DNA from 2 places in the Delftia sp. ZNC0008 genome. Region 2 is predicted to be linked to the other one. Evidence: predicted binding sites of a transcription regulator. Region 2 holds the regulator's gene; the other holds the start of a gene.
The links. The regulator NrdR, encoded in region 2, represses ribonucleotide reductase genes. The targets are predictions, from matches to a motif close to CACNANATNTNGTG.
Positions count from the first base shown of each region.

Region 1: the regulator NrdR is predicted to act here: its motif matches at 2,011-2,024, upstream of L995_RS30865 (ribonucleoside-diphosphate reductase subunit alpha).

Region 1 covers NZ_JTKZ01000960.1:280-3,945, reverse strand. Annotated here, with positions in the region: gene L995_RS30865 (ribonucleoside-diphosphate reductase subunit alpha) at 1-1,884, opposite strand, end outside; gene ampD (1,6-anhydro-N-acetylmuramyl-L-alanine amidase AmpD) at 2,414-3,061, opposite strand; partial or broken gene L995_RS30855 (sigma 54-interacting transcriptional regulator) at 3,048-3,666, opposite strand, start outside.
Region 2 covers NZ_JTKZ01000083.1:13,708-17,373, reverse strand. Annotated here, with positions in the region: ZMP/ZTP riboswitch at 1-14, shown strand, start outside; gene glyA (serine hydroxymethyltransferase) at 49-1,296, shown strand; gene nrdR (transcriptional regulator NrdR) at 1,319-1,774, shown strand; gene aroC (chorismate synthase) at 1,841-2,938, opposite strand; gene L995_RS03030 (helix-turn-helix domain-containing protein) at 3,264-3,635, shown strand.

The DNA of each region.
Region 1 (3,666 bases), on a different contig from region 2:
CGTGGTGATGGTCTTGCGCAGCTTGCCGTGGTCGATGGCGCCGTTGGTGATGTGGCGCGCCAGGTTGACCGAGCCCAGGTTGCAGACGGCGGTCTCGGTGTCGCTGGTGTTCAGCGTGATCTCGGTGCACAGGTTGGACGAGTGCACCACGCCGGCGTGCTGCTGGGGCGAGCGCACGTTGCAGGGGTCCTTGAAGGTGACCCAGGGGTGGCCGGTCTCGAACAGCATGGACAGCATCTTGCGCCACAGGTCCACGGCCGGGATGCGCTTGAACAGCTTGAGCTCGCCGGTGTCGGCCTTGGTTTCGTAGGCCGTGTAGGCGCGCTCGAAGGCTGCGCCGAAGAGGTCGTGCAGGTCGCCGACATCGGAGGGCGAGAACAGGGTCCACTGGCCCTTTTCCATGACGCGCTTCATGAACAGGTCGGGAATCCAGTTCGCCGTGTTCATGTCGTGCGTGCGGCGGCGGTCGTCACCCGTGTTCTTGCGCAGCTCGAGGAATTCCTCGATGTCCAGGTGCCAGGTCTCCAGGTACGTGCAGACGGCGCCCTTGCGCTTGCCGCCCTGGTTCACGGCCACGGCCGTGTCGTTGACCACCTTGAGGAAGGGCACCACGCCCTGCGACTCGCCGTTCGTGCCCTTGATGCGCGAACCCAGGGCGCGCACGCGCGTCCAGTCGTTGCCCAGGCCGCCGGCGAACTTGGACAGCAGGGCGTTTTCCTTGATCGACTCATAGATGCCGTCCAGATCGTCGGGCACCGTGGTCAGGTAGCACGAAGACAGCTGCGAGCGCAGCGTGCCGCTGTTGAACAGCGTGGGCGTGCTGCTCATGAAGTCGAAGGAAGACAGCAGTTCGTAGAACTCGATGGCGCGCGCGTTGCGGTCCTCTTCCTGCAGCGCCAGGCCCATGGCCACGCGCATGAAGAAGGACTGGGGCAGCTCGATGCGCGTCTTGCGCACGTGCAGGAAGTAGCGGTCGTACAGGGTCTGCAGGCCCAGGTAGTCGAACTGCTGGTCGCGTTCGGCCTTGAGGGCGGCAGCCAGGCGGGGCAGGTCGTAGTTCAGCAGCTCAGGGTTGAGCAGCTCGTTGTCCACGCCCTTCTGGATGAAGCCGGGGAAGTAGGCGGCGTAGGCCGACTGGATGTCGGCAGGCTGCACGTCATGGCCCATGACCTCGCGCACGATGGTGTGCAGCAGCAGGCGGGCGGTGACGTAGGTGTAGTCGGGGTCCTTTTCGATCAGCGTGCGCGCGGCCAGGATGGAGGCCTTGAAGACTTCTTCGATCGGCACGCCGTCGTACAGGTTGCGCAGCGTCTCGGCGACGATGGGCGCGGCCTGGATGTCGGCATTGAGGTTGCGGCAGGAGGCCTCGATCAGGGCCAGCAGGCGGGCCTGGTCCAGCGGAACGCGCTGGCCGTTGTCGGTCACATGCAGCACGGGGGCGGTCGCGGCCGCAGCGGCGGCAGCGGCCTCGGCGGCCTTCTTCTGCTCGGCACGCTCCTGGTTGCGGCGGTCGCGGTACAGCACGTAGGCGCGCGCCACGTCGTGGTGGCCGCCGCGCATCAGGCCCAGCTCGACCTGGTCCTGCACGTCTTCAATATGGAAGGTGCCGCCGCCCGGACGCGAGCGCAGCAGGGCGCGCACCACGGCCTGGGTGAGCTCGTCCACGGTCTCGCGCACGCTGGCGGAGGCAGCGCCCTGGGCGCCGCGCACGGCCAGGAAGGCCTTGGTCAGCGCGACGGCGATCTTTTGCGGGGTGAAGGGCACCACGTCGCCGCTGCGGCGGATGATCTGGTAGCCGTCCTGCACGGACAGGTGATGGGCGGAGGAAGGATTGGCAGCATCACCGTGCGCAGCGGGAGCCAAAGAATTCAGTGCTTCTTGCATGAGTTTCCTCAACGGGTGTTTGTGGATAGAACGGACGCGGACCTGCACTGGGGGCAGGCTTGCTGGGATATGGAATCGATGGCCGGATGTGCACACCGTTTTCACAGGGTGTGCACAGCTTGTGAACACTAGATATGGTGTCCGGCGTGCTCTCAGGCACTACCTGTAGTGTATCGCCGTCTCATGTACACGGGGTACTCACGGCCGGAAAACCGCTGTTTGCGCTGCGCCAAAACAGTGCCCAGTATGCAAGCCCATAGCAGCAGATCACCGCTGCGCGGTGGCTGGCGGGCGATGGCCTGTCGCAAGCCGCTACAGACTTGCCGCTGCGCCGGTCGGACCGCCGAAAGCCCCATGAACAGTGGGGCTGCGACACATGCGTGAATTTGTAAAAAAAGATCAGGCCGGCCCGGCGTGCGCCTGCGCGCCACATGGGTTGCTTTCTGGATTGACAGCGCACTTTTCCTGGGCCTGTGGACAAGCCGGCCTGCGTGCAAGGCCTGGCGCAGTCCGGCAGGAGGGTGTGTGCTTACGTGGAGGGCTGGCCGGCGCGGGGCGGCAACTGCCAGTTCGCCGTGGCCTGGTGACGGGACAGCAGCCCGCGCAGCCGGGGCCAGTCGAAGCCGGGGCCGGGATCGCGTTTGCGGCCGGGCGCAATGTGCTCATGGCCTGCGAGATGGGCGACGGGGTAGCGTGCGGCGATGGCTTCGCACAGGTTCTCCAGGGCCGCATATTGCGCCGGCTCGAACGGCAGTCCCTCCAGGCCCTCCAGCTCTATGCCGATGGAGTCGTCGTTGCAGCGATCCTTGCCGCGCCAGCTGGAGGCGCCCGCATGCCAGGCGCGCGCGTCACAGTCCACAAATTGCCAGACCTCGCCCAGGCGCGTGACGAAGAAATGGGCCGACACCTCCAGGCCGCGTATGCCCTGGTAGTAAGGATGGGCGTCCCAGTCGAGCTGGTTGGTGAACAGTTGCTGGACCGCCCCCGTGCCGTACTCGCCGGGGGGCAGGCTGATGGAGTGCACGACGACCAGATCGACCAGGGCCTGGGCCGGGCGCTCGCCGAAGTTGGGCGAGGGCAGGTGGCGTGCCTGTTGCAGCCAGCCGCCTTGCCAGGTCCAGGCCGGGGCCGTGGTCGTGGTCGTGGTAGCTGGTGCCTGCGGATCAGGCTTCGCCATGGCCGCCTCCGTCCGCCTCGGCGCTGGCGTCGCCGGGCAGGGCGATGTTCAGCCGGTCGATGCGGTAGCGGATCTGGCGCAGGCTCAGCCCCAGGCGTGCGGCCGTGGCCGTGCGGTTGAAGCCGTTTTCCTGCAGCGCCTGCACCAGGATGCCGCGCTCGCGCTCGTCCAGCCAGGCCTGCAGGTCGCGGGGCAGCTCCATGTCGGCAGGCTCCGGCGGCGGTGCGGCGCCGTCGTGCGCCTGGGTCTGCGTCGATGCGGGTGGAGCCGGCGGAGTGCCGCAGGGCAGCTGCATCTCGGGGTCTATGCGCAGCGGCCCTTCCTCGCCCAGCGTGATGGCGCGGTGCAGCAGGTTCTCCAGTTCACGCACATTGCCGGGCAGGGGCAGGCGGGCGATCTGCTCCAGGGAACGCTCGTCGATCTCGGGCATGGGCAGGCCCGACTCCTGCGACAGCCGTGCCAGCAATGCACGGCACAGCGCGGGCAGGTCCTCGCGGCGCTCGCGCAGCGGCGGAAGAAGTACTTCGATGACGTTGAGGCGGTAGTACAGGTCCTGGCGAAAACGTCCTGCCTGCACGTCGGCGGCCAGGTCGCGGTGGGTGGCG
Region 2 (3,666 bases):
CCTGGGCAGCCCTTGGCCTCAAGGGAATTTCAAGTTCACAGGACTGCCATGTTTCAACGCACCAATACCGTCGAGAAGGTCGACGCCGAAGTCTTTGCCGCCATCCAGGCCGAGAACCTGCGTCAACAAGAACATATCGAGCTGATCGCCAGCGAGAACTACTGCTCGCCCGCCGTGATGGAAGCCCAGGGCTCCCAGCTCACCAACAAGTACGCAGAAGGCTATCCAGGCAAGCGCTACTACGGCGGCTGCGAGAACGTCGATGTGGTCGAGCAGCTTGCCATCGACCGTGTCAAGAAGCTGTTCGGCGCCGAGGCCGCCAACGTTCAGCCCAACTCCGGCTCCCAGGCCAACCAGGCCGTGCTCATGGCCTTTGCCAAGCCCGGCGACACCATCATGGGCATGAGCCTGGCCGAAGGCGGCCACCTGACGCACGGCATGCCGCTGAACATGTCGGGCAAGTGGTTCAACGTGGTCTCCTACGGCCTGAACGCCGAAGAAGCCATCGACTACGACAAGATGGAAGCGCTGGCGCGCGAGCACAAGCCCCGCATCATCGTGGCCGGCGCATCGGCCTACGCCCTGGCCATCGACTTCGAGCGCTTCGCCAAGATCGCAAAGGAAGTCGGCGCCATCTTCTGGGTGGACATGGCCCACTACGCCGGCCTGATCGCCGCGGGCGTGTACCCCAACCCCGTGCCCCACGCCGACGTGGTCACCACCACCACGCACAAGAGCCTGCGCGGCCCGCGCGGCGGCGTGATCCTGATGAAGGCCGAGCATGAGAAGGCCATTAACAGCGCCATCTTCCCCGGCCTGCAAGGCGGCCCGCTGATGCACGTCATCGCCGGCAAGGCCGTGGCCTTCAAGGAAGCACTGTCTCCCGAGTTCAAGGCCTACCAGGAGCAGGTCGTGAAGAATGCCAAGGTCGTCGCCGAAACGCTGACGGCCCGCGGCCTGCGCATCGTCTCCGGCCGCACGGAAAGCCACGTCATGCTGGTGGACCTGCGCGCCAAGGGCATCACCGGCAAGGCGGCCGAAGCCGCGCTGGGTGCCGCCCACATGACGATCAACAAGAACTCCATCCCCAACGATCCCGAAAAACCGATGGTGACCAGCGGCATCCGCGTGGGCACGCCCGCCATGACCACGCGCGGCTTCAAGGAAGAGGAAGCCCGCCTGACGGCCAACCTGCTGGCCGACGTGCTGGAGAACCCCAGCGACGAAGCCAACCTGGCCCGCGTGCGCGCCCAGGTGGCCGAGCTGACGGCCCGCTTCCCGGTCTACGGCGCCTGATTTGAGCGCATAGAGGCCTGCCATGAAGTGCCCGTTCTGCAGCCACCCGGACACCCAGGTCGTGGAGACCCGTGAGGCCGAGGATGGGGGCTTCATCCGCCGCCGCCGCCAATGCGGCGGCTGCGACAAGCGCTTCACCACCTATGAGCGGCCCGAGGTCAGCTTCCCCGCCATCGTCAAGAAGGACGGGCGGCGCATCGAGTACGAGCGCGCCAAGCTGCTGGGTTCGTTCAAGATTGCGCTGCGCAAGCGTCCCGTGAGCACGGAGCAGATCGATGCCGCCATCGAGCGCATCGAGGAACGGCTGCGCAACCTGGGCGAGCGCGAAGTGCTCTCCAGCCGCCTGGGCGAGATGGTGATGCGCGAGCTCAAGCTGCTCGACAAGGTCGGCTACATCCGCTACGCCAGCGTCTACCGCAGCTTCGAGGACGTGGACGACTTCAAGAACGTCATGGATGAAGTCCGCAATCCTGGCTGATCAGGCCGGCAGGACACAAGAAAGCCGCCCTTGGGCGGCTTTCTCTTTGGCGTCCTGGCAGCGCTTTCAGGGCGCCGCGGCAGGAATCGGCGCCAGGCCTGAATCGACGTCGCCGCACTGGGCGCGGTGGCGCAGGGCGTGGTCCATCACCACCAGGGCCAGCAACGCTTCGGCGATGGGCGCGGCGCGGATGCCCACGCAGGGGTCATGGCGGCCCTTGGTGATGACTTCGGTGCTCTGGCCCTGGGTGTCGATGGACTCGCGCGGCGTGATGATGGAGCTGGTGGGCTTGATGGCGATGCGCACCTCCAGATCCTGGCCCGTGCTGATGCCGCCCACGATGCCACCGGCGTTGTTGCTGCGAAAGCCTCCAGGACTCAGCGAGTCGCCGTGCGTGGTGCCGCGCTGGACCACGCTGTCGAAGCCCGCGCCGATCTCCACGGCCTTGACGGCGTTCAGGCCCATCATGGCGTAGGCGACGTCGGCATCGAGGCGGTCATACAGCGGCTGGCCCAGGCCCACCGGCATGCCACTGGCCTGCACGCGCAGCGCGGCGCCGCAGGAGTCGCCCGACTTGCGCAGCGCATCCATGTATTCCTCGTAGCGGGACACATCGGCCACCGGCGCAAAGAAGGGATTGTTGCGCACATGCTCCCAGCTCTCGAAGGGCAGCGACAGCTCGCCCACCTGGGTCATGCAGGCGCGGAACTCGGTGCCGAATTTTTCCTTGAGCCACTTCTTGGCCACGGCGCCGGCCGCCACCGTGGGCGCCGTCAGCCGTGCGGAGGAGCGGCCGCCGCCGCGCGGATCACGGATGCCGTACTTCTGGAAGTAGGCGTAGTCGGCATGGCCGGGACGAAAGCTTTGCGCAATGTTGGAGTAGTCCTTGCTGCGCTGGTCGGTATTGCGGATCAGCAAAGCGATCGGCGTGCCCGTGGTACGGCCTTCGTAGACACCCGAGAGGATTTCCACCGCGTCCGGCTCGTTGCGCTGCGTCACGAACTTGCTGGTGCCGGGGCGGCGGCGGTCCAGGTCGTGCTGGATGTCCGCCTCGCTCAGTGCCATGCCAGGCGGGCAACCGTCGATGACGCAGCCGATGGCCGGGCCATGCGATTCGCCGAAGTTGGTGACAGTGAATAGGGTTCCGAAGGTGTTGCCGCTCATAGGCCGATGATTATGCCCGGGTCGCCCCCAAGCGCCGCTCCCGCTGCAGCGGTGCATTGCGCAGGCAGCCATCTCCCGCAAAGAAACAATAAAACTATCAAATTACAAATATTGATAGCTAGAATTACAGAACATTGTTCTTCAACCGCCTGCGGACCATCCCTCAGGCACCAGCCGCAACTTGCGGGAGATTCGTGAAATGCAGACCTCTTCCGGCTCAACGCAACGCCAGGATCGCAGCGATCCTGCGAGCAGCACTCCACCGCCCTCACCCATCCTTCAACAGGATGCCGGTGACCAGAATCTTCACCCCACCCTGATGACCATGCTGCTGGTCTCAGCCAGGCCCGATGATTTCAGAACCCGCAACCGGCTTGCCCAGGCCAAGCAGTACATGCGGGCCCGGCTAGATGACCCCGAGCTCAAGCCCCTGCAGGTGGCCCAGGGCCTGGGCATGTCGCTGCGCAGCCTGGCGCGCCTGTTCGCCACCGAGGGACTGACTCCCAGCCGCTGGCTCTGGAACGAGCGCCTGGCCCAGGCCCACCTGCTGCTGCAGGCCGACAATGCGCGGCGCGTGACCGATGTGGCGATGGCCTGCGGCTTCACCAGTTTCTCGCACTTCAGCCGCGTCTTCAGGCAGGCCTATGCCGTGCCGCCCAGCGCCTTGCTCAAGCCCCGGCGCAGCAGCGTGCATTGAACGGGCTTGCGCCCGGCCGTAAAAAACCAAG